3 regions of the Brevundimonas sp. VNH65 genome follow, and region 1 is predicted to be linked to each of the others. Evidence: predicted binding sites of a transcription regulator. Region 1 holds the regulator's gene; each other region holds the start of a gene.
What was found. The regulator LexA, encoded in region 1, represses DNA repair genes until DNA is damaged. The targets are predictions, from matches to a motif close to ATGTTCNCNANNTGTTCT.
Positions count from the first base shown of each region.

Region 2: a site for LexA is predicted at 6,028-6,045, ahead of recA (recombinase RecA). Genes of this name have one in related genera too.
Region 3: a site for LexA is predicted at 2,398-2,415, ahead of uvrA (excinuclease ABC subunit UvrA). Genes of this name have one in related genera too.

Region 1 covers NZ_JBMSDX010000005.1:125,385-135,306, forward strand. Annotated here, with positions in the region: gene ACO2Q1_RS10290 (MBL fold metallo-hydrolase) at 1-507, shown strand, start outside; gene gltA (citrate synthase) at 562-1,854, opposite strand; gene ACO2Q1_RS10300 (ComEC/Rec2 family competence protein) at 2,052-4,223, shown strand; gene lexA (transcriptional repressor LexA) at 4,229-4,924, opposite strand; gene trpC (indole-3-glycerol phosphate synthase TrpC) at 5,020-5,826, opposite strand; gene trpD (anthranilate phosphoribosyltransferase) at 5,823-6,857, opposite strand; gene ACO2Q1_RS10320 (anthranilate synthase component II) at 6,868-7,458, opposite strand; gene ACO2Q1_RS10325 (peptidoglycan-binding protein) at 7,566-7,769, shown strand; gene ACO2Q1_RS10330 (hypothetical protein) at 7,778-7,942, opposite strand; gene trpE (anthranilate synthase component I) at 8,000-9,535, opposite strand; gene ACO2Q1_RS10340 (peptidyl-prolyl cis-trans isomerase) at 9,546-9,922, opposite strand, start outside.
Region 2 covers NZ_JBMSDX010000001.1:120,665-130,586, forward strand. Annotated here, with positions in the region: gene ACO2Q1_RS00605 (M16 family metallopeptidase) at 1-113, opposite strand, end outside; gene ACO2Q1_RS00610 (serine hydrolase domain-containing protein) at 266-1,900, shown strand; gene alaS (alanine--tRNA ligase) at 1,905-4,553, opposite strand; gene recA (recombinase RecA) at 4,849-5,928, opposite strand; gene ACO2Q1_RS00625 (M20/M25/M40 family metallo-hydrolase) at 6,097-8,034, opposite strand; gene ACO2Q1_RS00630 (CheR family methyltransferase) at 8,108-8,938, opposite strand; gene ACO2Q1_RS00635 (response regulator) at 8,953-9,324, opposite strand; gene chpT (histidine phosphotransferase ChpT) at 9,420-9,922, opposite strand, start outside.
Region 3 covers NZ_JBMSDX010000008.1:165,379-175,300, forward strand. Annotated here, with positions in the region: gene ACO2Q1_RS13355 (ATP-binding cassette domain-containing protein) at 1-576, opposite strand, end outside; gene ACO2Q1_RS13360 (hypothetical protein) at 542-679, opposite strand; gene ACO2Q1_RS13365 (hypothetical protein) at 818-1,279, shown strand; gene ACO2Q1_RS13370 (group III truncated hemoglobin) at 1,304-1,798, shown strand; gene ACO2Q1_RS13375 (hypothetical protein) at 1,802-2,296, opposite strand; gene uvrA (excinuclease ABC subunit UvrA) at 2,495-5,434, shown strand; gene ACO2Q1_RS13385 (nucleotide sugar dehydrogenase) at 5,444-6,610, opposite strand; gene ACO2Q1_RS13390 (endo-1,4-beta-xylanase) at 6,714-7,793, opposite strand; gene ACO2Q1_RS13395 (glycosyltransferase family 2 protein) at 7,795-8,724, opposite strand; gene ACO2Q1_RS13400 (O-antigen ligase family protein) at 8,721-9,922, opposite strand, start outside.

The DNA of each region.
Region 1 (9,922 bases):
CGCAAGCGGCTGCCGGCCTGGATGGACGCCGCCACCCATGAGGCCCTGACGCGGCGGTTCGACTATATCTTCGAGAGCAAGGAGGGGTATCCGGCGTTGCTGGACGCCCATCTGATCCCGGAGCATGGAACGTCCTGGACGGTGGACGGAGCGGGCGGCTCGATCCCCGTCGTGACTTTCGACCAGGCGCACGGGCCGATCCGTTCCGTCGGCTATCGTCTGGGGGAGGTGGCTTATTCCAGCGATGTGTCGGACCTCGATGAGGCGGCCATCGCGGCGGTGAGCGGATGCCGCCTATGGATCGTCGACGCCCTGCGCTGGACGCCCCATCCCACCCACGCCCATGTCGATCGGGCGCTGGAATGGATCGCGCGCGCCGGAGTGGAGCGGGCCGTCCTGACCAATCTGCATATCGATCTGGACTACGCCGACCTGTCTCGCCGCGTGCCGGCGAATGTCGAGGTGGCGTATGACGGGTGGACGACCAGGGTTGAGCTGACGGCATAGAAAAACCCCGCCCGGCGGACCGGACGGGGTTTTCGATCAGGTGGAGACCCGGGCTCAGCCGCGCTGGCTGATCGGGGTGTAGTCGCGCTGGGTCGGGCCCGTGTAGAGCTGGCGCGGGCGGCCGATCTTCTGCGAAGGGTCGCCGATCATTTCCTGCCACTGGGCGATCCAGCCGACGGTGCGGGCCAGGGCGAACAGGACAGTGAACATCGAGGTCGGGAAGCCCATCGCCGACAGGGTGATGCCCGAATAGAAGTCGACGTTCGGGAACAGCTTGCGCGAGGTGAAGTATTCGTCGTTCAGCGCGACCTTCTCCAGCTCCTTGGCGACCTGGAACAGCGGATCGTTCTCGCGGCCCGTCGCGGCCAGCACCTCATAGGCGCTTTCCTGCATGACCTTCGCGCGCGGATCGTAGTTCTTGTACACGCGGTGGCCGAAGCCCATCAGCTTGTACTTGCGGTCCTTCACGCCTTGGATGAACTCCGGGATCTTGTCAGGGGTGCCGATCTCCTTGAGCATCGTCAAGGCTTCTTCGTTGGCCCCACCGTGCGACGGGCCCCAGAGGCAGGCGATGCCGGCGGCGATACAGGCGAACGGATTGGCGCCCGAGGAACCGGCCAGGCGGACGGTCGAGGTCGAGGCGTTCTGTTCGTGATCGGCGTGCAGGATGAAGATGCGGTCCATGGCGCGCACCAGGGCCGGATCGACGTGATAGTCCTCGGCCGGCACGGCGAAGCACATGCGCAGGAAGTTTTCAGCGTAGCTGAGGTCGTTGCGTGGCGACACGAACGGCTGGCCGATGTGGTATTTGTAGGCGCGCGCGGCGATCGTCGGCATCTTGGCGATCAGGCGGATGGCCGAGATGTTGCGCTGGACCGGATCGTGGATGTCCAGGCTGTCGTGGTAGAAGGCCGACAGGGCGCCGACCGTTCCCACCATGATCGACATCGGATGGGCGTCGCGACGGAAGCCCTCGAAGAAGCGATCGAACTGCTGGTGCAGCATCGTGTGCATGGTGATGCTGTTTTCGAACTTCTCGCACTGCTCGGCCGACGGCAGTTCGCCGTGCAGCAGCAGGTGGCAGACTTCGACGAAGTTGGACTGCGACGCCAACTGATCGATCGGATAGCCGCGGTGCAGCAGCACGCCCTCGTCGCCGTCGATATAGGTCAGGCCGCTCTCGCAGGCGGCGGTCGAGGTGAAGCCGGGATCGAAGGTGAAGGCGCCGGTGCCGCCGTAGAGTTTGCGGATATCGACGACGTCCGGACCGACCGAGCCGGACAGGACCGGCAGTTCGATGGAGGTGTCGCCGAGGGTGAGGGTGGCGGTCTTGACGTCTTCGCTCATCGTAGCCCCTTCGTGAAGGCGAGGCCCGCGCCGGGAGAAGCCGGGCCTCCTTTTTCGTTATGGACGTTCACTTAGTCTGTTGCGGCGCATCATCCAAGCGTTTGCGACCTTTGTCGTGACGCTTGGCGTTTCTAGCCTTGTATTTCTGGACGTTTTCCGCCCCAAGTAACGACGGTTGATAAATTGGGCGCGCGGACATGGCCAGTGAAGGCGACGCCGGCCGTGACGGCGCGGCGCAGGCAGACCCGTTGGGTCGCATTCTGGCAGGGCTGGTCGCCGAGGTCGCCGAACAGGGTCTGAGATGGCGGCTGTGGGCGCCCGTGGCCTTCGGCGCCGGTTGCGCCCTGTATTTCTCGCTAAGGGCCGAGCCGTCGATAGGGCCCCTGGGTGCAGCGGCGCTGCTGGCGATCGCGTCCTGGGTCGCGGGGCGTCGATCGGGCAAGGGGCGACGGGTCACCGTGCCGCTGATGCTGGTCGCCTTCCTGGCCTGCGGAGTCGCGGCGGCCAAGGTTCGCAGCGATCGCGTCGCCGGGCCGATCGCGCCGGCGATGACCGCGCCGACCGTGCTGACGGCCTGGGTCCTGGATGTGGACAGCCCCGGCGAGAGCGGCTCGCGCGTGGTCATCGCCCCGACCGGGGTGCGGGGCCTGGAGCCGGAACAGACGCCGCTGCGCCTGCGCGCCACGGTGCGCGGACCGCCGCCTCGGCCGGGAGAGGCGATCCGGCTGTACGCCATCCTCAATCCGCCGCCGGCCCCGGCTGCGCCTGGCGCCTATGACTTCGGACGAAACGCCTGGTTTCAGGGTCTGGGCGGGGTCGCCTTCGCTCTGGGCGAGACGCGAGCGGCGGAGTTGTCGCCGCCGCCCTGGCGACTGAGACTGATGATGAGGGTCAATGCGGCGCGATACGCTCTGGCGGAACGGATCGTCGCCCGTCTAGGCCCGCGCATCGGGGGCGTGGCGGCGGCCATGGTCACCGGGCACGAGGCCTGGATCGGTCGCGAGGATCTGGACGCCATGCGGAAGTCCGGACTGGCGCACATCCTGTCGATCTCGGGCCTGCACATGGCCGTAGTGGGCGGCTTCGTCTTCTTCGCCGTGCGGCTGGGCGTGGCCGCCTGGCCCTGGCTGGCGCTGAGAGTGTCGGGCAAGAAGATCGCCGCCGGGGCGGGCTTGATCGCGGTAGGGGTCTATCTGATCGTTTCGGGATCTCCGCCACCGGCCGAACGGGCGGCGATCACCGCCGGCATCGCCTTCGTGGCCGTTCTGATCGATCGGCAGGCCATAACCATGCAGGCCCTGGCCGCCGCGGCCCTGGTCGTGTTGGCGACCCAGCCCGAGGCGATCGTCACGCCGGGTTTCCAGATGTCGTTTGCGGCGACGGCGGCGCTGGTCGCCCTGGTCGAAATCTGGCCGAGACGTTTGCGGGAAATCTCAGTGCCCTGGCCGATCGCCGCCGTGCAGAGGCTGGGCGGCTGGCTGGCGGCGGCGTGTGCGGCCAGTCTCGTCGCCGGAATGGCGACGGGGCCGTTCGCCATGCAGCATTTCAATCGCACGGCGGTCTATGGGCTGATGGCCAATCTGCTGACGGCGCCGATGGCGGATTTCATCATGATGCCCGCCTTGGCGCTGGGGGCGGCGCTGGAGCCGCTGGGGCTGGGCGCGCCCTTTCTCTGGATCGCGGGCAAGGCGGTGGAGTTGATGCTGGCCATCGGCCATTGGACCGCCGATCTGCCGGGCGCGGTCCGGACCATCGCCAGCGCCCCGACGGCCGCCTTGCCGATCGCCTTCCTGGGCATTCTGATCCTGTGCCTGTGGCGGGGCCGCCTGCGCTGGGTCGGGGCGCCGCTGGCCATGGCGGTGCTGTTATGGCCGCGTGCGCCGACGCCGGACGTGTGGATCGGAGACGGCGGGACCCAGGCTGCCTTCGCGCGCGCGGGAGAGGCCGTCGTGGTGCGCTCGGGCGTGCGGGAGTTCGCGGTCGATGTCTGGTCCAGACGGCGCGGTCTGGACGCCGTCGCCCGCCCGGATCAGGGTTGGAGCTGCAGCCGATTCAGCTGTGCGCCGGAAGACGCCGGGATCGGCCCGGTCGCCCTGTGGTGGGGGCGAAGGCCGCCGGAGCCTGATCTCCTGGAGGGCATGTGTCGCGTCGCGCCGGTCGTGGCGTCCCGCGCACCGCTGCCTGATCTGCCGGAGACATGCCTCGCGCGCCTGGTCCTAGACGGCGTCGATTTCGAACGCGGCGGCGCCGTTGAGCTGTGGCGCGATGGAGAGGGCGCTGCAGCATCCTGGTCCGCCGTTTGGGCGGCGGATGTGAGAGGCAGGCGGCCCTGGAGCCGCCAGCCGACGCCAGAGGGCGAGGGCGCGTGAGCCCGTCAGTGATAGCGGCGGATCAGGCCGACCAGCTTGCCCTGAACCTCGACCTGATCCGGACCGAAGATGCGGGTTTCATAGGCCCGGTTGGCGGGCTCAAGCGCGATCGACCCGCCCTTTTTCCGGAGGCGCTTCAGCGTGGCCTCTTCGCCCTCGACCAGGGCCACGACGATCTCGCCGGAGTTGGCGGTGTCGGTGGATTTGATGATGACCATGTCGCCGTTCAGAATCCCGGCCTCGATCATGGAGTCGCCCTCGATCTCGAGGATGTAGTGCTCGCCCGCGCCCAGCATGGATTCCGGCACCGGATAGCGAGCGGTTTCATGCTCGATGGCGGCGATGGGGGTGCCGGCGGCGATCTTGCCCATCAGGGACAGCTCGCGGGTGTCATTGGCCGCCGTCGTGGTCGTCACGGCCATGGGACGGCCGCCGCCCTCGACGACCTCGGGACGGAAGACGCCGCGTCCGCGCACGGGGGTCGCCTCGTCCGGCATGCGCGTGACCTCAAGCGCCCGCGCCCGGTGGGCCAGACGGCGGATGAAGCCGCGCTCCTCCAGCGCCGTGATCAGGCGATGGATGCCCGACTTGGACGCGAGGTCCAGCGCCTCCTTCATCTCGTCGAAGGAGGGTGAGACGCCGGTTTCCTGAATCCGTTCATGGATGAACATCAGGAGTTCGTGCTGTTTCTTGGTGAGCATGGCGTCGAATCGTCCAGAACAAGCCGTGAACCGCTTGTGCGTGTTCTGTAAGTGTTCTGGTTAAGAGTCAACTAACGGCGCGGCGGTGCCGATGATCAGGACAGCAAGGCCCTGGTCGCCGCCTCGACGTCGTCCTGGCGCATCAGGCTTTCGCCGACGAGGATGGCCTGGGCGTGGGCCTCGGCGACGCGGGCGACGTCGTCGGGCGTGAAGATGCCGCTCTCGGCCACCAGCAGGGCCTTGACCGGGCTGAGCATCGACAGGCGTTCCGTCGTTTCCAGATCGACCTCGAAGGTCCGCAGCGAGCGGTTGTTGACGCCCACCAAAGCTTCGCCGTCCCAGTCGCTGAACAGGCGGCAGGCGCGCGCCATCTCGTCCTCGTCGTGGGTTTCGATCAGGACGTCCATGCCGAACCGGTGAGCCTCGGCCAGCAGGTCACGGGCCAGGGCGTCGTCGACCATGGCGAGGATCACCAGGATGCAGTCGGCGCCCAGGGCGCGGCTTTCGGCCACCTGCCACGGGTCGACCAGGAAGTCCTTGCGCAGGCAGGGAAGGGCGGTCGCGTCGCGGGCGGCGGTCAGGAAGGCGTCGTCGCCCTGGAAGCTAGGGCTGTCGGTCAGGACGGACAGGCAGGCCGCGCCGCCGCGTTCATAGGCTTTCGCGAGCGCCGGAGGGTCGAAGTCGGGACGGATCAGGCCCTTGGACGGGCTGGCCTTCTTGATCTCGGCGATCAGGGACGGGCGGCCGGTGTCCTCATGGCGGTCGGCCAGGGCGGCGCGAAATCCGCGTGGGGCGGAGGCGGAGCCGGCGAGGGTCTCGATCTCTGACTGGCTGCGGGCGGCCTTGCGGGCGGCCACCTCTTCGCGCTTGTAGTCGGCGATGCGGGCCAGGATGTCGCTCATGCCTCTTCCTCCTCAGGCGCAGAGGTGATGGCGGCGAGGCGTTCCAGCGCCGCTCTCGCGTGGCCATCGTCGATCGCCGCTGCGGCCAGGGCGACGCCATGCGTCAGGTCGTCCGCGCGATCCGCCACGACCAGGGCGGCGGCGGTGTTCAGCAGAACGATGTCGCGATAGGGACCGGCGGCCCCGTCGAGCAGGGCGGTCAGGGCGCGGGCGTTATCCTCGGCGTCACCGCCGCGCAGGTCGTCGATCGAGGCGCGCTTCAGGCCGAGGTCTTCGGGTGTGATTGTGAACCGGCGAAGGCGGCCGCCGCGCCATTCGGCGACCTCGCTCGCTCCGGTCGTCGTGAGTTCATCCAGACCCTGGCCGTGGACGGTCCATGCGCGGACGGCGCCCAGCCGGCCCAGCACTTGGGCCAGGGGCTCCAGCAGGCGGGGATCATAGACGCCCATCAACTGGCGGCGGGCGCCCGCCGGGTTGGACAGCGGCCCCAGCAGGTTGAAGACGGTGCGGAAGCCCAGTTCGGCGCGGACAGGTCCGACATGGCGCATGGCGCCGTGGTAGGCGGGGGCGAACAGGAAGGCGATGCCGGCCTCGTCCAGCGCCTGACGCTGTTTGGCCAGGCCCGCCGTCAGGTCGACGCCGAGAACGGAGAGGACGTCAGAGGATCCGGATTTCGAGCTCATGGCGCGATTGCCGTGCTTGGCCACCTTCACCCCGGCGCCGGCCAGCACCAGGGCCGAGGCGGTCGAGATGTTGAAGGTGTGGGCGCCGTCGCCGCCGGTTCCGCAGGTGTCGATGACGTCGTAGGGGTGATCGAGCGTCGTCGCCGCGTCGCGCATGGCCTGGGCGAAGGCCGCGATTTCGGCAACCGTCTCGCCGCGCATCCGCAGGGCGGTGACCGCCGCGGCCACCTGACCCGGCGTCGGCTCGCCGCGCAGGCAGGCGGAGAAGAAGGCGTGGGCCTCGGCCTCGTTCAGGGTCTGGCCATCGACCAGACGCGCCAACAGGGGCTTGAAGCCGCCGTCCGACATCAGCCCGCCCTCAGGCCGCGGCCAGACGCCGGACGCCCGCCAGATCGAGGAAGTTGGCCAGCATGGCGTGACCATGCTCGGTGGCGATCGACTCGGGGTGGAACTGGACGCCGTGGATCGGCCGGGTCCGGTGACGAAGACCCATGATCTCGCCGTCCGCCGTCCAGGCCGTCACCTCCAGCAGGTCCGGCAGGCTGTCGCGCTCCACGGCCAGGGAATGATAGCGGGTGGCGGTGAAGGGGGAGGGCAGGCCGGCGAACATGCCCTGGCCTTCATGCAGGATGGGCGAGGTCTTGCCATGCATCAGGGTCTTGGCGCGGATGACCTTGCCGCCCATGGCCTGGCCGATCGACTGGTGACCCAGGCAGACGCCGAGGATCGGCATGTTCGGCGCCGCGGTCTCGATGAGGGGCAGGCAGATCCCGGCCTGATCCGGCGCGCAGGGGCCGGGGGACAACAGCACGGCCTGGGGATTCAGGGCCCAGGCCTGATCGACGGTCAGATCGTCGTTTCGCACGACGTGAGTCCGGGCGCCCAGTTCCGCGAGGTAGTGGACGAGGTTGTAGGTGAAGCTGTCGTAGTTATCGACGACGAGGATCATGCGGGCTTCCTAGCCCCAGACGCCTCCGCGCGCAAAGGTCGAGGCGTCGCAATCTCTCGTTAACCTTTTCGCCCAACCTTTATCGCCGAACCGTCAGTGAGGGGGCGATGGATTCGACCAGTACACAGATCGAGCGAGCGCGCGGCCTTCTGAGGTCGAATGACGGTCAGGGTTCCGCCAGCCCCTGGGCGGCGCTGGCCGCGGCGCTGCTGGTCGCCACAGCCGGGGTGCTGATGGCGGGGATGGTTGTGCTGGGTCCCGGCGTGGTGTTCGCCGATGTTCCGCCGGTAGGCTCAGTCGCGGCGAACTGAGGCCGGGATCAGAACCAGCCGGCCGAACTGGCCCAGAAGATCGCGGCGCCGATGAACAGCACCGCTGCGGCGCCGATGATCGAGACGCGCAGGACCGTGGTCATGCCCTTGATGTTCTCACCCTGACGGGCTTCCTCGGTCGATTCCTCGACGTGGTCGTTCTGCATGCGCATCGGCTTGGGTCTCCCTTGCTTATCAAGGCAAACGACGCGGCGCGGCGAAACGATCCCTTAGACGTCGCCCGGATGATTGAGCGGCGCACCCAGCTCGAAGCGCCAGGCGTCTTCCGCCGCGCGCATGGGCGCCCGGGCCTTGGCCTGGGTTTCGGCGTATTCGGCGGCGGGGTCTGAATCGGCGACCACGCCGGCCCCGGCCTGGACGAAGACCTGGCCGTCGGCGAACATCGCCGTGCGCAGGACGATGCAGATGTCCGCTTCTCCGCCGGCCGAAATATAGCCGACGCCGCCGCCGTAGCCGACGCCGCGCTTCTCGCCTTCCAGTTCGTCGATGATCTCCATGGCGCGCACCTTGGGCGCGCCGGACAGGGTTCCGGCCGGCAGGGCCGCCAGAAGGGTGTCGACGGCGTCCAGCTTCGGATCGGCCCGACCCTGGACGTTGGAGACGATGTGCATGACCTGGCTGTAGCGTTCGACCACGAAGCTTTCGGTCACCTCGACCGTGCCGGGTGCGGACACCCGGCCGACGTCGTTGCGGCCGAGATCCAGCAGCATCAGGTGTTCGGCGCGTTCCTTGGGATCGGCCAGCAGCTCGGCTTCCAGCGCGCGGTCGGCCTCGGGCGTGGCGCCGCGCGCCCGGGTGCCGGCAAGGGGACGGATCGTGACGCCGCCGTCCTTCAGCCGGACCAGGATTTCGGGGCTCGAGCCGGCCAGCTGGAAGTCGCCGAAGTTCAGATAGAACAGATAGGGCGAAGGATTCTGACGACGCAGCGAACGGTAGAAGGCGAAGGGATCGCCGGCCCAGGGCGCGCGGAACCGGTGGCTGAGGACGACCTGGAAGATGTCGCCGGCGGCGATGTAGTCCTTGGCGCGGGCGACCATGTCGCCGTAGCCGTCGCCGTCGATGGGCGAAGCGAAGGCGGGAATGTCCGTCGGGGCAGGCGCGCTGCGCCCGATCAGCGGGCGACGCAGGCGCGCTTCGAAATCGTCCAGACGCTCCGTCGCCGCGCGCCAGGCGACGTCCGGCGCGATCCCGGCGTCGGGATAGGCGGTGGAGACCATGACGATCTCGCGTCGAACTGAATCGAAGATGGCCACGAGGGAAGGCCGCGTCAGAACGGCGTCGGGCAGGCCGAGCGGATCCGCATTCGGTGCGCCGAGCGGCTCCAGAAGCCTGACCATGTCGTAGCCGAAGACGCCGAACAGGCCTGCCGCCATGGGCGGAAGGTCCTCTCCGGCGACCGCGGAGAGATCGAAAGCCGTGGCCGCGATCAGGGCGCGCAGCGACTTCAGGGCCGGCAGAGGCTCGGGCGTGAAGCGGTCCGCAGAAACGTCGGCGCCGCGCGCCATTTCGGCGGCGTCGCCGCGGCAACGCCAGACCACGTCGGGATCCAGGGTGATGATCGAGTAGCGACCGTTCAAGGCGCCGCCTTCGACAGATTCGAGCAGGAAGGCGTTGGGCCGCCCCAGCCCGACCTTGAGATAGGCCGAGACCGGGGTTTCCAGATCATCAATCAGGCGGCGAACGACGACCTGGGGCCGGCCTTCGATCAGCCCCGCGACGAAGGCGTCGAAACGACTGTCTGTCACGCCGTCTCCGTCAGGGCTGGGGGGCGGCGGGGGCGGCCGGCGTCGTCGGCGCGGTGACGCCGAGGGCCTGCAGCGCCAAGGCGGGGTCGTTTCGGGCCTTCGTCTTGCGTGCGGCGCCTTCGACGACCAGCTCCGAGATCGCATTGCCCATCTCCGGAGATCCGCGCAGGCGAATTTGCTCCGAAACAGGGGCCGCGAGGGCGGGAACGGCGGGGTGAACCGCGTCGACGCGGCCGACCACCCAGGCGGTCTGACCCGTTTGGCCGGAGAAGACCTGACCCTTGCCCTGGCCGAACAGGCCCTGAAGCACGCCCTGGCCGAGCTCGGTCTGGGAGGTCGGGGACTGCTGGACCGAGGTGCGGGTCGTCAGCGACGCGCCGGCCGAGG
Region 2 (9,922 bases), on a different contig from region 1:
GTCTCATCCAGCGTGGCGGTGGCCGCGACCGCCGCGTGGGCGTGCGCCGGCAGAACCGGCAGGGTGGGCGCGATAAGGGCGGCAAGGGCGATGGCGGGTACGACGCGGCGCATGGGCGGATCCTGAACTGTGACCAAAGGCGGGCGAACCTTAGAGGCGTCTGCGTCCGGGACAAGCCCGGACAGGGCGGCGATCTTGTCGCGGCGCGACGAGCGCCTTGACCGCCGATGCGGCTTTCCGGATCGTCGGCGTCCGGAGGACGACGATGAATCTGCGACTGACGATCCCGGCGGCGGGTCTGGCCGCCGCCCTGGCGATGGCGTGTGGCGCGGCGGAGGCGCGAGCGGCCGACGACGTCGCGGGCCGGGTCGACGCAATCTTCGCCCGCTGGACCGCTGCCGGATCGCCGGGGTGCGCCGTGGCGGTGGAGAAGGACGGCCGCCCGGCGTTCAGCCGCGCCTACGGCCTGGCTGAACTGGAGCACGGTGCGCCGGCGACCACGGCCACCGTCTATGAGGCCGGGTCCGTCTCCAAGCAGTTCGTGGCGGCGTCGATCATCCTGTTGTCGCTGGACGGAAGGCTGTCGCTGGACGACGACGTGCGGCGGTTCATTCCCGAACTGCCGGACTATGGCGCGCCCATCACCCTGCGGATGATGATGACCCATACCAGCGGCCTGAGGGACTGGGGCGCCGTCGCCGCCCTGGAGGGCTGGCCGCGCGGTCGTCGGGCGATGGACAATCAGGACGTGCTGGACGTCGTGGCGCGTCAGACGGCGCTGAATCATCCGCCCGGCGCGGGGATCATCTATTCGAACTCCAACTACAATCTGATGGCCCTGATCATCGAGCGGGTCTCGGGCCTGACGCTGGCCGAGTTCACCCGCCAGCGGCTGTTTGAACCCCTGGGGATGGAGCGGACGCGCTGGCGTGACGATTTCACCGCCGTCGTCCCCGGCCGGGCGACGGCCTATGGCCGGACGGCGGAAGGATGGCGACAGGAGATGCCGTTCGAGAACGCGCACGGCAACGGCGGGCTGCTGACGACCGTCGGCGATCTGATGCTGTGGAGCCGCGCGCTGGACGACGGTCGTCTGGGCGAGGACTTCATGCGTGAGCTGACGCGGCCAGGCGTCCTGAACGACGGCCGCGCTGTGGGATATGCGTCCGGTCTGTTCGTCTATGGCGGCGACGGAAGCCCGGTGCGCCGGGAACTGTCCCATTCGGGATCGACGGGCGGCTACCGGGCCTGGCTGGGACGCTATCTGGATGACGGGCTGGCCGTGGCCCTGCTGTGCAACGCCGCGGATGCGCCCCCGACCGACCTGGCGCGTCGCGTCGCCGATCTGTTCCTGCCGCCGGACGCGGATTTGCCGACGACGGTGCAGCCGGTCGTCGGCGCGGCCCCGGAGGTCCTGACGCCGGGCCTGTTCGCGGGCGACCTGTGGGGCGAGCCCTTGCAACTGGCGACCGATGACGCCGGCGCCCGGATCGAGGGCCTGGGCGGGCTGACGCCGATCGGCGGCGGGGTCTGGAAACTGGGCAATGTCGAGATCGTCTTTGACGGCCCCGACCGGTTTGAACGGCGAAATCCGCTGGGGGATCGTCTCGCCTACCGCCGCGTCGAGGCCGCGACGATGGCGGCCGACGGCTGGGGCGAACTGACCGGCCGCTGGTGGAGCGACGAGGCCCGGAGCGAGATCGAGATCCGTCCGGTCGCGGGCGGCGCCGAACTCCGCCTGCCGCACCAGCCGCCGATGAGGCTGCGTCCGGCCCAGAAGGACGTCTTCACCTTCGGCCTGGGCCATGTCGCCTTCGATCGCGACGCGGCCGGGCGGGCGGCGACGATGCGGGTCAGCATCGAACGCGCCCGCAACGTCGCCTACCGACGGCTGGACTGAGGTCTCAGCCCTTCAGGGCGTCGCGCACGGCCTGGAGACCGGCCTCGGCCTTCGACCCGTCGGGCGCGCCGCCCTGGGCGAAGTCGGGTTTGCCGCCCGCGCCCTGTCCGCCCATGGCGATGACCGCCGCGCGCGCCAGATCGGCGGCGTTGACGCGATCCGTCACGTCCGAGGTCGCGGCGACCGTGACCGCCGCCTTGCCGTCCGTCACGCCGATCAGGGCGACGACGCCGGTTCCGACCTGTTTGCGGAAGTCCTCGGCCACGCCGCGCAGGCCCTTGCCGTCCACCCCGTCCAGGACGCGGGCGATCAGCTTGACGCCGTTGATCTCTTCCGGAGCGGCGTTGGCGGAGCCGCCGCCGCCGAGGGCGAGCTGCTTCTTCAGTTCGGCGACCTGTTTCTCCAGCGTCTTGACCGAGGTCTGAAGGCCCTCGACCCGGCCGGCGACGTCGGCGGGCTGGATCTTGAAGTCGCGGGCCAGGCCGCGCGCGACCCTGGCCTGGCCTTCTAGATAGAGGCGGGCGGCCTCGCCGGTCAGGCCCTCGATGCGGCGGACGCCGGCGGCGATGCCGGTCTCCTGCACCACCTTGAACAGGGCGATGTCGCCGGTGCGGGCGACGTGGGTGCCGCCGCACAGTTCGACCGAATAGGCCTTGTTGTCGGTGGTCAGCGACCTGCCGAGCGTGAGAACGCGGACCTCGTCGCCGTATTTCTCGCCGAACAGGGCGATGGCGCCGGCCTCGATGGCGGCTTCGGGCGCCATCAGCCGGGTCTCGGCCGGGACATTCTGGCGGATCACCGCGTTGACCTCGGCCTCGATGGCCTCGATCTCGGCCTCGGTGACCGGGGCGTTGTGGCTGAAGTCGAAGCGGGCGCGTTCAGCGTCGACCATCTGGCCCTTCTGGGCGACGTGGGCGCCGAGGACGTTCTTCAGCGCAGTATGCAGCAGGTGGGCGGCCGAATGGTTGGCCCGCGTTGTCAGGCGCTTTTGCGCGTCCACGGACTGGGCGACGCGGGCGCCGATCTCCAGCTTGCCGGAGGTGATCTCGGCCGACAGCACATGCAGGTCGCCGGCGTGTTTCTTGACGTCGATGACCTCGGCCTTGCCGCCGGGCCATTCCAGGGTTCCATGATCGCCCGCCTGGCCGCCGCTTTCGGCATAGAAGGGCGTGGTGTCGAACAGGACCTCGACGATCGCGCCGGTCTCCGCGACGTCGGCGGGCTGGCCGTCTTTCATGATGGCCAGGACCTCGCCCGAGCCGTCGATGTTCTCGTAGCCGGTGAAGACGGTCTGTCCCAGGCGGTCGCGGATCTTCAGCCATTCACCGGCGTTGGCCGTCTGGCCCGATCCCTTCCAGTGTTCGCGCGAGCGCGCGCGCTGCTCGGCCATGGCGGCCTCGAAGCCGGCGACATTGACGCTGAACCCGCGGCGGCGGGCCTCGTCCTGCGTCAGGTCCAGCGGGAAGCCGTAGGTGTCCGACAGGGTGAAGGCCGTCTGGCCGTCCAGCATGTCGCCCGGGCGGAAGCCCTGAACCGCCGTGTCGAACAGGGTCATGCCCTTGGACAGGGTGGTGCGGAAGCGGATCTCCTCCTGCTTCAGCGTGTCCTCGACGAAGGTTTGGGCGCGCTTCAGCTCGGGATAGGCCTCGCCCATCTCCGAGACCAGGGTCGGCACCAGCCGGTGCATCAGGGGCTCGGTCGCGCCCAGCAGGTGGGCGTGGCGCATGGCGCGGCGCATGATGCGGCGCAGGACGTAGCCGCGGCCCTCGTTCGACGGGGTGACGCCGTCGGCGATCAGGAAGGACGACGAGCGCAGATGGTCGGCGATGACGCGGTGCGACGGCGCGCGCTCCTCGTCCGATTTCGTGTTGGTGGCGTCTTCGGAGGCGGCGATCAGGGTCTGGAAAAGGTCGGTGTCGAACACCGAGTTCTTGCCCTGGAGCACCGAGGCGATCCGCTCCAGTCCCATCCCGGTGTCGACCGAGGGCTTCGGAAGGTCGCGGACGATGACGTCGTTCTCCTTCTCGAACTGCATGAAGACGTTGTTCCAGATCTCGACGAACCGGTCGCCGTCCTCATCCGGCGAACCGGGAGGGCCGCCGGGGACGTGGTCGCCATAGTCCCAGAAGATCTCGGTGCAGGGACCGCAGGGGCCGTTGTCGCCCATGGCCCAGAAATTGTCCGAACCGGCGATGCGGATGACCTTGTCGTCGGAAAAGCCGGTGACCTTTTTCCAGATCGCCGCCGCCTCGTCGTCGTCGATATAGACGGTGACCAGCAGGCGCTTGGGATCCAGGCCGAAATCCCTGGTGACCAGGGACCAGGCCTGTTCGATGGCGTGTTCCTTGAAATAGTCGCCGAAGGAGAAGTTCCCCAGCATCTCGAAGAAGGTCAGGTGGCGGGCGGTGTAGCCGACGTTGTCCAGGTCGTTGTGCTTGCCGCCGGCGCGCACGCATTTCTGGGAGCTGGTGGCGCGCGGCGCGGGCGGGCGGGCCGCGCCGGTGAAATAGTCCTTGAACGGGACCATGCCCGCATTGACGAACAGCAGGGTCGGATCGTTCTGGGGAACCAGCGGCGCGGAGTGGATCTTCTCGTGTCCGTCGGCGGCGAAGAAGTCGAGGAAGGTGGAGCGGATCTGCTTCAGGCTGGTCATGACTTTGGTGCTGTCGGGCGCGAACGAACGGAGAGGGCCTCATATAGGGGTTTTCCCCCGGACGCATCCTTTCGCGCGAACATATGGCGGCGCCGCTCCGCCTCGGGCCACGACCGCGCAAGAAAAAGGCCGCCCGACGCGGGGTCGGGCGGCCGGCTCGGCCCGCGACGTCGGGGTCGGCGACGTCGCGGGGAGCATCTCGGGGAGGCTGGGTGAGCGGGAGGATTTGAAGAGCCCCTCCACCACTTCGTGGTCCCCCTCCCCACGCGGGGCGTGGGGAGGAAAGGGCCAGGTTTCAGCCCTCCAGATCCTGGCCCTCGTCAGGCTCGGGGGTGCCCAGCATGTCCTCGGCGATCTTGTTGGTGGACTGGCGCACGGCCTTTTCGATCTGGGCCGCGATGTCGGGATTGTCGCGCAGGAAGACGCGGACGTTCTCACGACCCTGGCCGATGCGGATCGAGTCATAGCTGAACCAGCTGCCGGACTTCTCGATGATGCCGGCCTTGACGCCCAGGTCGATGATCTCGCCGATCTTGGAGATGCCCTCGCCGTACATGATGTCGAACAGCACCTCGCGGAACGGCGGGGCGACCTTGTTCTTGACCACCTTGACGCGGGTCGAGTTGCCGATGACCTCGTCGCGGTCCTTGATCGCGCCGGTGCGACGGATGTCGAGACGGACCGAGGCGTAGAACTTCAGCGCATTGCCGCCGGTGGTCGTCTCGGGCGAGCCGTACATCACCCCGATCTTGTGACGGATCTGGTTGATGAACAGGACGATGCACTTGGACTTGTTGATCGAGGCGGTCAGCTTGCGCAGGGCCTGGGACATCAGGCGCGCCTGAAGGCCCGGCAGGCTGTCGCCCATTTCGCCCTCGATCTCGGCGCGCGGCGTCAGGGCGGCGACCGAGTCGACCACCACGATGTCCACGGCGCCCGAGCGCACCAGGGTGTCGACGATCTCAAGCGCCTGTTCGCCGTGATCGGGCTGGCTGACCAGGAGGTCGTCCAGATTGACGCCCAGCTTGCCCGCGTAGATGGGGTCCAGCGCATGTTCGGCGTCGACGAAGGCGGCCACGCCGCCCTTTTTCTGGACCTCGGCCACCGTGTGCAGGGCCAGGGTGGTCTTGCCGGAGGATTCCGGGCCGAACACCTCGATCACCCGGCCGACCGGCAGGCCGCCGATGCCCAGGGCCATGTCCAGGCCGAGCGAGCCGGTCGAGACGCTCTCGATCTCGGCCACCACCCCGGCCTTGCCCAGCTTCATCACCGAGCCCTTGCCGAAGGCGCGATCGATCTGGGCGATCGCCGCCTCGAGCGCGCGTTGCTTGTCGCCGTCTTCCTTGCCCACCAGTTTCAATGCCGCCTGTGCCATTGCCTTCTTCTCCCTTGCCATGATTCCCGTCGACCCGCCGGAAAGGCTGGGAAAAGGCTCCCGCCGTCCGCGTGAACAGATGTAGAACACGGTTTCGGGTCGTTGCCAATATGTTCTTTTCGGCGTCGCGAGGTCAGGCCGCCGCAATACGACCGATAATGACGCAGATCAGGTCGGGCTGGCGGCCGTCTCGGGTTCGGTCACGACGGCGGCGATGCTGAAGCCCGCGCCGAGGATCAGCAGGACGGCCGCCGCCGCGACGAGGCTGCGCTGGCCGGGGAGCATCCGCCCGAGCGGATAGACCAGGGCCAAGCAGAGCAGGGCCAGCGGCGCCAGCACGCCCGGCATGTCCATGCCGATCCCCAGAAACACCGGGTGGGCCAGGCTGACCAGCCAGGCGCCGCCGATGACCGTCGCGACGGCGGGCGGAATCAGGGCCGCCGGCCGGACCATCCTGGCGCTGATCAGCATGGAGACGGCCAGGGCCAGGCCGCCGAGCAGGGCGGGCCACAGCAGCAGGAAGGCCGCCTCGGGCGAAATGGCCTGGGCGACGCCGCCCAGCAGGGTGACGAGCAGAACCGTCCCGATCCATCCGCCCCGCGACGACCGGGCCCCGCGCAGGCCCCAGCCGAGCCCGAGCGCGAGCAGGGCCGCCCCGATCAGGACCGGGTCGATCCCGCCCAGCACCAGGGCTGCGACGGCCGAGAGGGCGACCAGGGCCGTCACGCCGATGCGGGCGAAGGCGGGGCGGCCGGCCAGGACGAACAGGGCCACGGCGAGGATCACGCTGGCGGCGCCCGCCTCGATCCAGGGCAGACGGCGCAGCAGGGTGTAGTAGGTCTCTGCGCTCTCGGCCCGGCTGGACAGGGGCCCGGCCAGCAGCCGCGCCGCCTTGGTCAGGACCAGTCCGGCCGCCACGAGCCACAGACCGTCGGCCGCGCCGCGCCCGACCTCGGCGAACTTCAGCCCGGTGGCGCGGCGGGCGCCCCACAGGCCGAAGCCGGTCAGGCCGAGGGCCGCCAGGAAGATCAGCCAGCCCATGGCCGGCGCATGGCCGATGACGACACGACCGAGCACGTCGGCATAGACGCGGCGCTCCGCGGCCTGGGGCAGGGCCGGGGCGCGAACCAGGGCGTCGACCGTCTCCAGGGCCTGGCCGCCCAGATGCTGAAGCGCGCCCTGGTCGAGGTTGTCGGGGGTCGAGTCGGCGGAATGATACTGATCCGGTCGGCCGATGAAGGCGAAGTTCATTCCGGCCAGACCGCGCTGCCGCGCCAGGGTGAAGTCGGTGCCGTTGGGCATGTTCTCATAGACGACGACGGCCAGGGAGTTGCTGGTCACGCCGCCCGGCGCCTTGACCGCCGAGCGGGCGAACAGGTCGATCGTCTGGCGATTGCCCGGACCGGTCTCGAACATCATGGCCCGGCCGCCGCCGCCGCGCGCCTCCAGGTTCACGACCGCGCCCAGGCGCTCGCGCCAGCGATGCTCGCTGAAGAAGGCGCGGGCGCCGTCGAGGTCCAGCTCCTCGCCGTCGGTCAGCAGCACCACCAGGGGACGCCGGATCGGGCCGCGCGCCTTGATGGCCCGCACCGTCTCGAGAGCCGCCGCCACGCCGGCGCTGTCATCCGCCGCGCCGGGCGAATGGACCGTGGTGTCGTAGTGGGCCATCAAAAGGACGGCCGGCCCGGGCTCGACCCCGGGCAGGACGCCGATGATGTTGACCGGGCGCGCCGAGGGATCCAGGCCCCAGCGCGTCATCCGCCGTTCGGCGCGCGGCGACAGCAGGCCGATCTGCAACTCCGGGCTCAAGCCGAGTTCCGTCATGCGCGCCGTCAGATGGGCGCGAACCCGGGCGTTGTCCGCGCTGCCGACCGGGTGCGGCCTCTGGGCGATCTCGCGCACGTCGATCATGGCGCGCGCGGCCGAGAAGTGGTTGGCCGGCGTCTCCCGACCCAGAGGCCGGGGTGACTGAAGCGCCAGCACGCCGAGCGCCAGGGCGAGCAGAAGGGCGCCGAGGAAGAGGCCGAGGACCAGGGGCGTGGCGGGGCCGCGCGCCGGTGGAGCGGCCTCGGCCGGGATCGTGGTGTGTTCAGCGTCGCCGGTCATGATCACCCCCGAAGTCCCAACCGTTGGGGGGAGACTAGGAGGGGGAGGCGGCCTCTGTCACCCCGTCGCCGCGTCAGGCCGCGCGGGACAGGAAGGCGGGCGACTTGACGTACAGGCCGCGCCGGCCGTTCACGGGGCGGAAGGCGACGCTCTCGCTGTCCAGCCGCTCGTCGAAGCCGACGAACAGACAGCCGTCATCGACCAGACGCCGCTCCAGCATCTCCAGCGTCAGGGCGCGTCTGGCCGGCTCCATGTCCTTCAGCACATGGCGGCAGAAGATCACGTCGTGCCGGGGGCCGTCGGCGGTCTCGTCCAGCAGATTGGCGCGCGAGAAGCGGACGATTTCCTGCAACTGGGGACGGGCGACCCATTGATCGTCGCGCGGTTCGAACCAGCGCAACATGGCGGCGGCGGACAGGCCGCGCTGGATTTCGAAGCCGGTGTAGGCTCCGGCCCTGGCCCGCTCGATCGCGGCCAGGGACAGGTCGGTGGCCGTGACGGCGACCTCGCCCGCCAGACCCTGGGCGCGGGCGTCGAGCGCGGCCATGGCCAGGGAATAGGCCTCCTGGCCGAACGAACAGCCGGCCGACCAGACGCTGACGCGCCCGCCCGGTCGCGCGCGCGCCAGGGCCGGCAGAAGCTCTCGGCCGAAGGAATCGAAAGGGGCGCGGTCACGCCGGAACCAGGTCTCGGTGTTCAGCAGGGCCTCGATCACCGCCCAGCCGAGCGATGCGACCGGCCGCGACCACAAGCTGTCCAGCAGGGCCTGGACCGACTCATAGCCCTCGCGACGCGCGACCGGTCCGAGACGATGTTCGGCCAGCTGGATACGGTCCCGCGCCAGGCGGACGCCGGCGCGGGTGGCCATCAGGACCTGCAGTCGTTCGAAATCTTCCGGGGTCATGGCGTCAAGGCCGATCAGACGGCGCCCACCTCCGCGAACTTCGAGTGCAGGATCTCGCCGTCGAACGGCTTCATCACATAGTCGTCGGCGCCGGCCGCCAGCGCCTCGGCGATCCGGTCCGGCGCCGCCTCGACCGAGCAGAACAGCACCTTGGGCCGATCTCCGCCGGGCAGGGCGCGCAGGCGTCGCAAGAAGGTCAAGCCGTCCATCACCGGCATGTTCCAGTCCAGCAGCACGACATCAGGCAGGGCGGACGCGCACCAGGCCAGGGCCTCGGACCCGTCGGCGGCCTCGTCCACCTCGAAACCCAGGCCTTCGACGATGCGGCGCGCGACCTTTCGGATGATCCGGCTGTCGTCGACGATCAAACAGGTCCTGGCGTCCAAGGCGGGGCTCCGGCGCGCGAATCGGCGGCGCTCACGGCCGCCATGATCGCAGGCGGCGGGTTAACGAGCCGTTGGCGTCAAGGGGTTGAACGCGGTCAGCCGGGCAGGACGGCGGTCAGAACCACGCGGCCTTCCTCGGCGGCCACGTCCAGCCGACCCCCGGCGTCGCGGGCGTTCAGCCACAGCCAGTAGGGCTGGATCCACTGGCCCACCAGACCGTCCTCCAGCCGCTCGCCCTTCAGCCCGACCGCCGCCTCGGGCTTGAGGCGGGCGCGCGCGCCCTCGGCCACGCCCTTCAGCGTCAAGCCCTCGCTCGACCGTTCGGCGGTGATGACGGCGTGTCCGCCCGACGGCAGGGCTCCCATGGTCAGATAGGCGAGGTTCAGCAGGGTGCGGGCCGCGGGCTTGTCGAAGGCGGGCTCCGTCACCGCCCAGTCCATCGTCGCCCGGCCGCCCTTGACCATGTCCTCGACCAGGCCGCGCAGGGCGTCGCCGGAAAAGCTCTCGCTGCTGGTCGCGGCGCCGAAGGCCACGCGGGCGAACTGGACGATGGCGACCAGTTTGTTGGCGCTCTGGCCGATCAGGTTCAGGGCGTCGT
Region 3 (9,922 bases), on a different contig from region 1:
ATCGTGGCTGACCACGACCGCCCCGCCCGACCACCGCTCCAGCGCCTGGTGAACCAGCCCCCGCGCCTGGACATCAAGATGATTGGTCGGCTCGTCGAGCAGCAGCAGATCCGGCTCCGCCAACAGCAAGGCGGCCAGCCGCAGCCGTGTTCGCTCGCCACCGCTCAGACCGCTTATGGCTCGGCGCAGGTCCAGCCCCGCCAGCCCGACCTCCGCCAGACGGGCGTCGATGCGCGCTTCAAGGGCCCAGTCGGCCGTCTCCAGATCATCACCGTCGGCGCGGCCCGACAGGACGCGCTGGATCACAGCCAGGCAGTCGGCGACGCCGAGGGCCTCAGCGACGTCTTCTTTTTGAGGCGGCGGACCGCTCTCCTGACGCAGCAGACCCAGCGTCCCGGCCCGGTGGATCGCGCCCTCTGCCGGAAGCTCGTCTCCGTGGAGAAGACACAACAGAGTGGTCTTGCCGGCCCCGTTGCGTCCGACGACGCCTGTCCGCTCCCGCCCGAAGGCAAGGGTCAGGTCATGGAAAAGGGTTCGGCCGTCAGGCGTGCGGGCCGCGACGGCGTTGAGCGTCACGGTTGCGGATGCGGACGGGCTTCGGCTTGGGTTGGAGAGCGACATAGGCGAGCACGAGCAGCGGCAGGGAAAGGGCGATACCGATTTCCAAAGCGCTGATCATGATCGTCGGGCCTCCAGAGACTGCTCGAAGGCCGAAACATGGGCGGCCGGTTTGCGGCGCGCAAGCTTTTTCCGATCTGGCGCTGATCACCGCCGCGTGAGAGCCTGCCGCCCCTGAACCGCACGAGGAGGCCCGGTCATGTCCTGTTTCCCCCTGCGGGCGCTCGCCATCGCCGGTCTGACAGCCGTCGTGGCGGCGGGCTGCGCGACGGCTCCTGACGCGGTTTCCACGCCGCCCGACTATGCGCAGATCCGCGTGACCCCGCCGCCAGCCAACGCCCGTCTCTACACAGACTGCTTCGCTCAGGCGATCGCCGCCGGCACGATCGGCCGCGCCTCGGATCGGGCGTCGACGGATGGCTCCGGCGATGAGCTTCTCCTGTTCACCTGCGACGGCGCGCCCGCGACCGCCATGTTCGAGGCCCTCGGGCCCTGGAGCACTAGGATCGGATCGGAATGGCGGACCGACGGCCGCATCTGGCGTTCGACCGCCCGTGTTCAGCAGAACTTGTTCGGCGTCGACTATTGCTCCGATGCCGAAGGGGGAGGGCAGGCGCGCTGCGTCATCAGCTTCAATGCGGGCGACTTTCTCGACCAATAGGGGAGGAGCGCCTATCTGGGCCTCATGGACCGCGTCCCCGACATCGCCGCTTCCCGGGAAGACGCCGCGGCCCGCCGTGCGGCCGCCTCACAGGCGATCCGCGACGCCACGGGCATAGACGAAGCGATGATCGACGCCTTGGTCGAGGGATTCTACGCCAGGGTCCGCACAGACCCGCTCATCGGCCCGGTGTTCGCGGACCGCATCGCGGATTGGACGCCCCATCTGGCCCAGATGAAGCTTTTCTGGTCGTCCGTCGCCCTTTCGACCGGCGTCTATCAGGGGCGGCCCATGCCGAAGCATTTGCTCCTGCCCATCGACGCCCGCCATTTCGACCGCTGGCTGGGTCTGTTCCGCGAGACTGCCCGTGAGCTGTGCTCACCCGTCGCTGCGGATCATTTCATCGAACGCGCCGAACGCATCGCGCAGAGTCTGGAGCTGGGCGTCGCCAACGCCAGCGGCGTCCTGTTGGGCGAGGGCGAACGGTTCCTGCGCGGTGCGGAGGCCTGGAGGCCCTGAGGTCTACGGCGCGGACGCCTCCGCGCTGGCTGTCGGAACCGGCTCGACGACCTCAATCTTCTCCTGCCGAGCGCCGCCTTTCATCGTCGGACCTATGTGAAAGCTCAGAACCTTCCAGACGCCGCCCTCTTTGCGAAAGACAGTGCTCACCCGAAGCACCCGGTCCGGGTAGTCGTAGGTCTGCAGCATCTCGTAGGTCGAGCCGCCTGTCCCGGCGTTGGCTCGCCAGCCCTCGACTTTGCCCGGGGGCACCGCACCCTCTGGTACGAGCGTCTTCATGAACGGCAGTTGCGCCTGCACCTCGGCGAGATCGACCAGCGACGACATTTTGTCCGCCAGCGCCGCATCACGATCGGCGACCAGGTCCTCCAGCAGAGCCCGCGCTTCGGCCTCACGTTCGGGGCTCGCGGTCGCCGCCGGCAGACCACAAGCCGATAGCGAGGTTAGGCCTCCAGCCACGATAGCGAACGCGACCGGCCTCAGAATGGACGTGGACATGCTCATCTCCTGGATCAGACTCACCTTGTCAGCGCGGCTCTGGCCACGCAACCGCCAGTCTGCTGCCGCAGCGGTGTCAGCAGACTGGTGCGACCCTCTGTTGGTTCCTATAATGTTCTTGCTGAAATCGTCGAAGCAGCCCCCATATTGCACCGTTGCGCCGGACCCCTCCGGCCTTCCCCGCGTTCTCCGGATTCCATGACCGAAAAGCACAACTTCATCCGCGTGCGCGGCGCGCGCGAGCACAATCTCAAGGGCGTGGACGTCGATATCCCGCGTGAGAAGCTGGTGGTGCTGACCGGCCTGTCCGGCTCGGGCAAGTCGTCTCTGGCCTTCGACACCATCTACGCCGAGGGCCAGCGCCGCTATGTGGAGAGCCTGAGCGCCTACGCCCGCCAGTTCCTGGAGCTGATGGGCAAGCCGGACGTGGACCTGATCGAGGGCCTGTCGCCGGCCATTTCGATTGAACAGAAGACGACGTCGAAGAACCCGCGCTCCACCGTCGGCACGGTGACCGAGATCCACGACTATATGCGTCTGCTATGGGCGCGCGTGGGCGTGCCCTATTCGCCCGCGACCGGCCTGCCGATCGAGAGCCAGACTGTCTCGATGATGGTCGACAAGCTGACGGCCCTGCCCGAGGGCGAGCGCATCCTGCTGCTGGCTCCGGTCGTTCGGGGTCGCAAGGGCGAATACAAGAAAGAGATCGCCGAGTGGCAACGCTCGGGTTTCCAGCGGCTGAAGATCGACGGCGAATTTTACGCCATCGAAGACGCCCCGGCGCTGGACAAGAAGTTCAAGCACGACATCGACATCGTGGTGGACCGGATCGTCACCAAGGCCGGGCTCGAGGGCCGCTACGCCGACAGCCTGCAGACGGCCCTGGGCCTGGCGGACGGCATCGCCGTGGCCGAATGGGCGTCAGCGGCGGAAGGCGAGGATGAGCCGCGTCGCATCACCTTCTCCGAGAAGTTCGCCTGTCCGGTGTCGGGCTTCACCATCGCCGAGATCGAACCGCGGCTGTTCTCGTTCAACAATCCCTTCGGCGCCTGCCCGGTCTGTGACGGCCTCGGCCAGAAGCTGACCTTCGACGCCGATCTGGTCATCCCTGATCGCGACAAGACCCTGCACAAGGGCGCCGTCGCCCCCTGGTCGCGCGGGCCCTCGCCCCTCTACACCCAGACATTGCAGTCGCTGGCGCTGCACTACGGCTTCTCGATGGACAAGCCTTGGCGCGATCTGCCCCAGAAGGCGCAGGACGTGATCCTGCGCGGCTCGGGGTCGGACAGGATCAGGTTCGTCTACGACGACAACGCCCGAAAATACGAGACCACCAAGACCTTCGAAGGCGTGCTGCCCAATCTCGAACGCCGCTGGCGCGAGACCGACAGCGCCTGGGTGCGCGAGGAGCTGGGCCGCTATCAGTCGGAAACGCCGTGCGACGCCTGCGGCGGCAAGCGGCTGAAGCCGGAAGCGCTGGCGGTGAAGGTCGACGGGTCGGACATCTCCGAGATCAACGCCCTGTCGATCTCGAAGGCCTTCCTCTGGGTCTCCACCCTGGAAGAGCGGCTGACGACGAAACAGCTCGAGATCGGCCGTCGCATCCTGAAGGAGATCAGCGACCGCCTGCGGTTCCTGAACAACGTCGGCCTGGACTACCTCAGCCTCGCCCGTTCGTCGGGCACCCTATCGGGCGGCGAAAGCCAGCGCATACGGCTGGCGTCGCAGATCGGTTCGGGCCTGACCGGCGTCCTCTATGTGCTGGATGAACCGTCCATCGGCCTGCATCAGCGCGACAACACGCGTCTGCTGGAAAGCCTGTCCGGCCTGCGAGATCTGGGCAACACCGTCCTTGTGGTCGAACATGACGAGGAGGCCATCACCACGGCCGACTACGTCATCGACATGGGGCCGGCCGCCGGCGTCCACGGCGGAACCATCTGCGCCGAGGGCACGCCGGAACAGGTCATGGCCAATCCCGACAGCCTGACCGGCAAATACCTGACCGGAGAGCGCGAGATCGCCCTGCCGCCCGAAGGTCGCCGCCCGGTCGATCGTAAGAAGATGCTCAAGGTCTCGGGCGCGACCGGCAACAATCTCAAGGACGTGACGGGGGAGATTCCCGTCGGCCTGTTCACCTGCATCACCGGCGTTTCCGGCGGGGGCAAATCCACCTTCACCATCGAGACCCTCTACAAGGCCGCCGCCCGTCGACTGAACAACGCCTCCGAGGCGCCCGCGCCGTTCGACCGGATCGAAGGGCTGGAGCATTTCGACAAGGTCATCGATATCGACCAGTCGCCGATCGGCCGCACGCCGCGCTCAAATCCGGCCACCTACACCGGCGCCTTCGGCCCAATCCGCGACTGGTATGCGGGCCTGCCGGAATCCAAGGCGCGCGGCTACGGCCCCGGCCGGTTCTCGTTCAACGTCAAGGGCGGGCGCTGCGAGGCCTGCCAGGGCGACGGCTTGATCAAGATCGAGATGCACTTTCTGCCTGACGTCTACGTCACCTGCGACGTCTGCAAGGGCAAACGCTACAACCGCGAGACGCTCGAAATCGTCTTCAAGGGCAAGTCCATCAGCGACGTTCTGGACATGACGGTCGAGGAGGCCGCCCGCTTCTTCGAGGCCGTGCCCTCGATCCGCGACAAGATGAAGACGCTGGAACGCGTGGGCCTGGGCTATGTGCAGGTGGGACAGTCGGCCACCACCCTGTCGGGCGGCGAGGCGCAACGGGTCAAGCTGTCCAAGGAGTTGTCCAAACGGGCCACCGGAAAGACCCTCTACATTCTCGACGAGCCGACCACGGGCCTGCATTTCGAGGACACGCGCAAGCTTCTGGAGGTGCTTCAGGAACTGGTCGAAAGCGGCAACACCATCGTCGTCATCGAACACAATCTGGATGTCATCAAGACGGCCGACTGGCTGCTGGACTTCGGGCCTGAGGGCGGCGACGGGGGCGGCGAGATCGTCGCCGTGGGCACGCCGGAACAGGTGTCCGACAACAAGGCCAGCTGGACCGGTCGCTACCTCAAGGAGGTGCTCGATCGCCACGAAGCCCGCCGCAAGGCGCGCGTCGCCGAACTGACGACCGGGACAACTGCTCCCGGCCGCAAGAAGGTCAGCGCAGGTTGATTTCGGGGATCAATCCCCTCCGAACACGTCGCGCGTGAACACCCTGTCCTCGACGTCGCGGATGTCGTCGGTCAGGCGGTTGGCGATGATGACGTCGGCGCGGGATTTCAGCTCGGCCAGGTCGCGCACCACCGTCGATCCGAAGAAGTCGTCATCCTTGAGCGCCGGCTCGTAAACGATGACCGGAATGCCCTTGGCCTTGATCCGCTTCATGATCCCCTGAATCGAAGAGTCGCGGAAATTGTCGCTGCCGGCCTTCATCACCAGTCGATAGACGCCGACCGTCCGAGGTCTGCGGGCGATGATGCGATCCGCCAGAAAGTCCTTGCGGGTGCTGTTGGCGTCGATGATAGCGCGGATCAGATTCTGCGGCACGTCGGAATAGTTGGCCAGCAGCTGTTTGGTGTCTTTCGGCAGGCAGTAGCCGCCGTATCCGAACGACGGGTTATTGTAGTGCGACCCGATGCGGGGATCGAGGCCGACGCCTTCGATGATCTGGCGCGTGTCCATGCCGCCGGCCATGGCGTAGCTGTCCAGTTCGTTGAAGAAGGCCACCCGCATCGCCAGGAAGGTGTTTGCGAACAGCTTGATCGCCTCCGCCTCGCGCGCATCGACGAACAGCACCGGCGCGTCCTTCTTCACCGCGCCCTCGATCAGCAGGTCGGCGAACACCCTGGCGCGCTCGGACCGCTCGCCGACGATGATCCGCGACGGATAGAGGTTGTCGTGGAGGGCCCGGCCCTCCCGCAGGAATTCCGGAGAAAAGAACACCTGGTCGGTGTCCAGTTCCTCCCGGATGCGATCGATGAAGCCGACAGGAATGGTCGACTTGACCACGATCGCCGCAGAGCGACTCTCGGCCAGCACCTGCCGGATCACGGCCTCGACCGTCGAGGTGTCGAACGAGTTGGTCGCCGTGTCATAGTTGGTCGGCGTCGCCACGATGACGAAGTCCGCGTCGCGATAGGCGGACGGTCCGTCCAGCGTCGCCGTCAGGTTCAGCGACCGCTCCGACAGGAAGCGCTCCAGGTCGTCGTCTGCGATCGGGCTGCGGCGCGCGTTCAGCAGATCGACGCGCTCGGACGACACATCGACGGCGACCACCTCATGATGCTGGGCCAGCAGCACGGCGTTGGCCAGGCCGACATAGCCGATACCCGCGACAGCGATCTTCATCGGGCGTTGCCGTCGAGCGGGCGAGCGAGGAGAGTCGGCATGATGGGGGTTCCTGAACCTGTCTCGTATCTAGCCTCTTGCACCGCAGCACGACAAGCCGATGTCAGGCCGCTCGTGAGGGAGCGCCTCGCATGGCGCGACGGATGCCGTCCGCCATCGGCTTTGGTCGATAGGAAGCGTCGAAGGGAAGGGCGCGGGCCGGCGTCAGATCCCGTCGATAGTAGCGGCCCCAATCGTTCAACCAGCTGTAGAGGTCGGTCAGACCCCAGGTCATGATGGATCGGGCACGGGGCGTATCGAGAACCGCGTCGAGAAACTCCTCGGCCCTGTCGGCGATCCTGCGGTCGCGAACCGGGACCGCCTCGGTCGAATGATCCGCGACGTCCAGTTCGGTTACATGGATGTCGACGCCGAGACCGGAAAGCTTCCTGACGAAGGCAGCGTAGCTCGGCTGATCGAACGCCTGCTCGAGACTCAGATGGGCCTGAAGTCCGACGGCGTCGATCGGCGTGTCGCGCGACTTCAACTGCTCGATCAGGCGCAGCAGGGCCCGACGTTTCGCTTCGCTGCGGCCGTCCGTCCCCTCAAGCCCATAGTCGTTGTACACAAGCTCGGCGGTCGGCGCGGCGTCGCGAGCCGTGCGGAAGGCCACTTCGACATAGTCGGGCCCGACGCCCCGGAAGGCGGGACTGCGCCGCATGCCGTCCGCCTCCCCGGGATCGAGGGCTTCGTTCACGACGTCCCAGCTGTCGATGCGCCCGCGCCAGGCGGCCATGACCGCCTGGATATGATCCGCCAGGGTTCGTCGCCCGGTCTCCGGCGACGCCAGCGCCAGCTCGGCCCAACGGGGAAGGGCGTTGTGCCAGACCAGCGTATGCCCTCGCAGTCGGACGCCGGACAGCGCCAGCATCGCCTGTATCGCTTCGGCCCGATGAAAGTCATAGCCGCGATCGGCGTCCACGGCGTTCCATTTCAATTCGCCCTCAGGTGTCGCCAGACCGCACTCGTGGGTCACCAGCGCGCGATAGCGTGGATCGGCGATCAGCGCGCCGCTGCGTACCGCCGCGCCGAACATGAAGCCATGCCGCCCTGCCACTCCGCGCAGCGAACCCTCCACCGGCAGGGCCGCCGCCGTCGTCGTGGCGGCGGTGAGACCGAGGAACTGCTGGCGGTTCAGGGTCACGTCACGCTCGCGCCGGGCTGCGGCGGCCGCGCCATCGGACGAGCGTGTCCACCATTCGTCGATACAGCTCGCGGGGCAGGAAGGTGCGCGCCATCTGCCTGACGGCGACCGGAACGCCGACCCCGGCCGGCACGCCCGCGACGATGGCCGTCATGGCCGAGACCGGCTTTGACCAGCCCCAGTAGTAGGCCAGGCTGGTGGCGCGATATCCTGCGGCTTCGCGATCGGTCATCAGGTGGCGATGCGTGGCCAGCCAGGCTTCGGGCTGCTCATAGCCGCGGGTCCGTGACGTGCGGCCGGCCTCAGCATGGTCACGCCAGATCGACAGTGGGTTCTCCAGCATCTGGAAGCGGGCCCCCGCCGCTTCCAGCCGGACGCAGAAATCCAGATCCTGGCCCTTGCGCAACTGCGCATCGAACCGAACGCGTCGCGCCAGATCCGCGTCCATCACGATCGTGGAGGTCTGGATGAACTGTCCGGCGATGAACAGGTAGGTCGGCACGCGCTCCCCCGGCGCGATCGCCCGGTCAGGCCGGACCCAGAGCCGATCGGGATCGCCGCGATCCACCAGGTTCTGGGAATACAGGACGACGCCCGGATCTCCCGGCAGATGCTGTGAGACGACGGCCAGCTTCGTCGGCAGAAACAGATCATCGGAATCCAGGAACGCGATATAGCGGCCGACGGCCGCGTCGATCCCGGTGTTTCGCGCCGCGCCGCCGCCTCCGTTCTCGCGTCGAATGTAACGGAACCGGACATCATTCAGCCCCTCGACGACGCCGCGCAACGTCTCACCGTCCGAAGACCCGTCATCGACGACGAGACACTCGAAATCCTCGAGCGTCTGACCACGAACCGACTCCAGCGTCGGCGCGATGACATCGGATCGGTTGTAGGCCGGGATGACCACGGAAAAGAGAGGGCGGGTCATGCGGGGCCTTCCGCTCGAGCGATCAATCGCTGTTGGCCGAGTTGTGATCCTGGCGCCTTTTCTTTCACCGCTGAGCGCCTGTTTGCTTCTGCCAGCGCGATGACGGTGATCATCAGGAACAGGCTCGAGAAGTCATTGTACCTCAGTGCTGTGTTGCTAACGAAATTGAGCAAGAGGATCGAAGTTATCGTGATGGCGATGAATGCCCCCTCTCGCGGCCTCTCGATGGAAAATCGGAAGGCTTGGGCAAGAGTCGCTAGGCCGAGCGTCAGGTAGCCCAACAGAAGAGGAACGCCGCCCTCGACCAGCAGCTGGATATAGCTGCTGTGAAAGTGCGGGGCGTCGTAGTTCGCCATGCTCCGATAGTCGTTGAGGAAATCGCGAAGTCGCGCTGAATCCATGAAGCCGACATAGCCCCATCCCACGAACGGGCGTTCCGCCCATACGCGAAGGCCGATTTCCCAAAGGACAGTCCTGCCCGTCAGGGTCGGATCACGACCGAGCGCCTGGAACAGAAACGAACTGCCGATGGTCGCCCCGATCATCAGCGAGGTGACGGTCGCCGCCGTTATGCCCCAGCGCACCGTCGGTCTGGCCGGCGTGATGGAGAAGGCGCAGAAGAAGATCAGGCAGACGCTGAGCGCCATCAAGCCGGTCGAAGATCCAGCCATCACGACCATGGCGACGCAGGCGGAGAAAGCCGGCCAGCGCCACTTTCGGAGCAGGGTCAGGCTGGCGAGGGCGCCATAGGAGGCGTAGATGGCGGCCGTGATCTTGTGGTTCGAAAGCCCCCGTAACGGGCTGATCCCCAAGAAGTTTTGCCGATCGTGAACATCCAGGTAGACGGCTGTCGGAACGGACAGCAATCCCAGGGCAAGCCCGGCGATCGTCAACCAGATCGTCACATAGCCGGCGAGCCGAATGGCGCCGGCGGCGCCGAGGGTTCCGACCAGGCTCGTGGCGAAGAGGAAGTTCATTGCGACGACCCCCGAATATGTCAGAGCTTTTATGGGATCGGTGGACCAGATGCTGGAAAGCAGCAGGTAGCCGATAAGCCCCATCAAAAGGATCGGGACGGCGCCGGACCGTCTCAGGATCAGAAGCGATGGAAGTCGCATGATCGGAAGGCAGAGCATCACGCTCCAAAGCGCCAGAAACGTCAGAGATGTCGGCTCCGTCGCATTTCCGCGCGACGTCA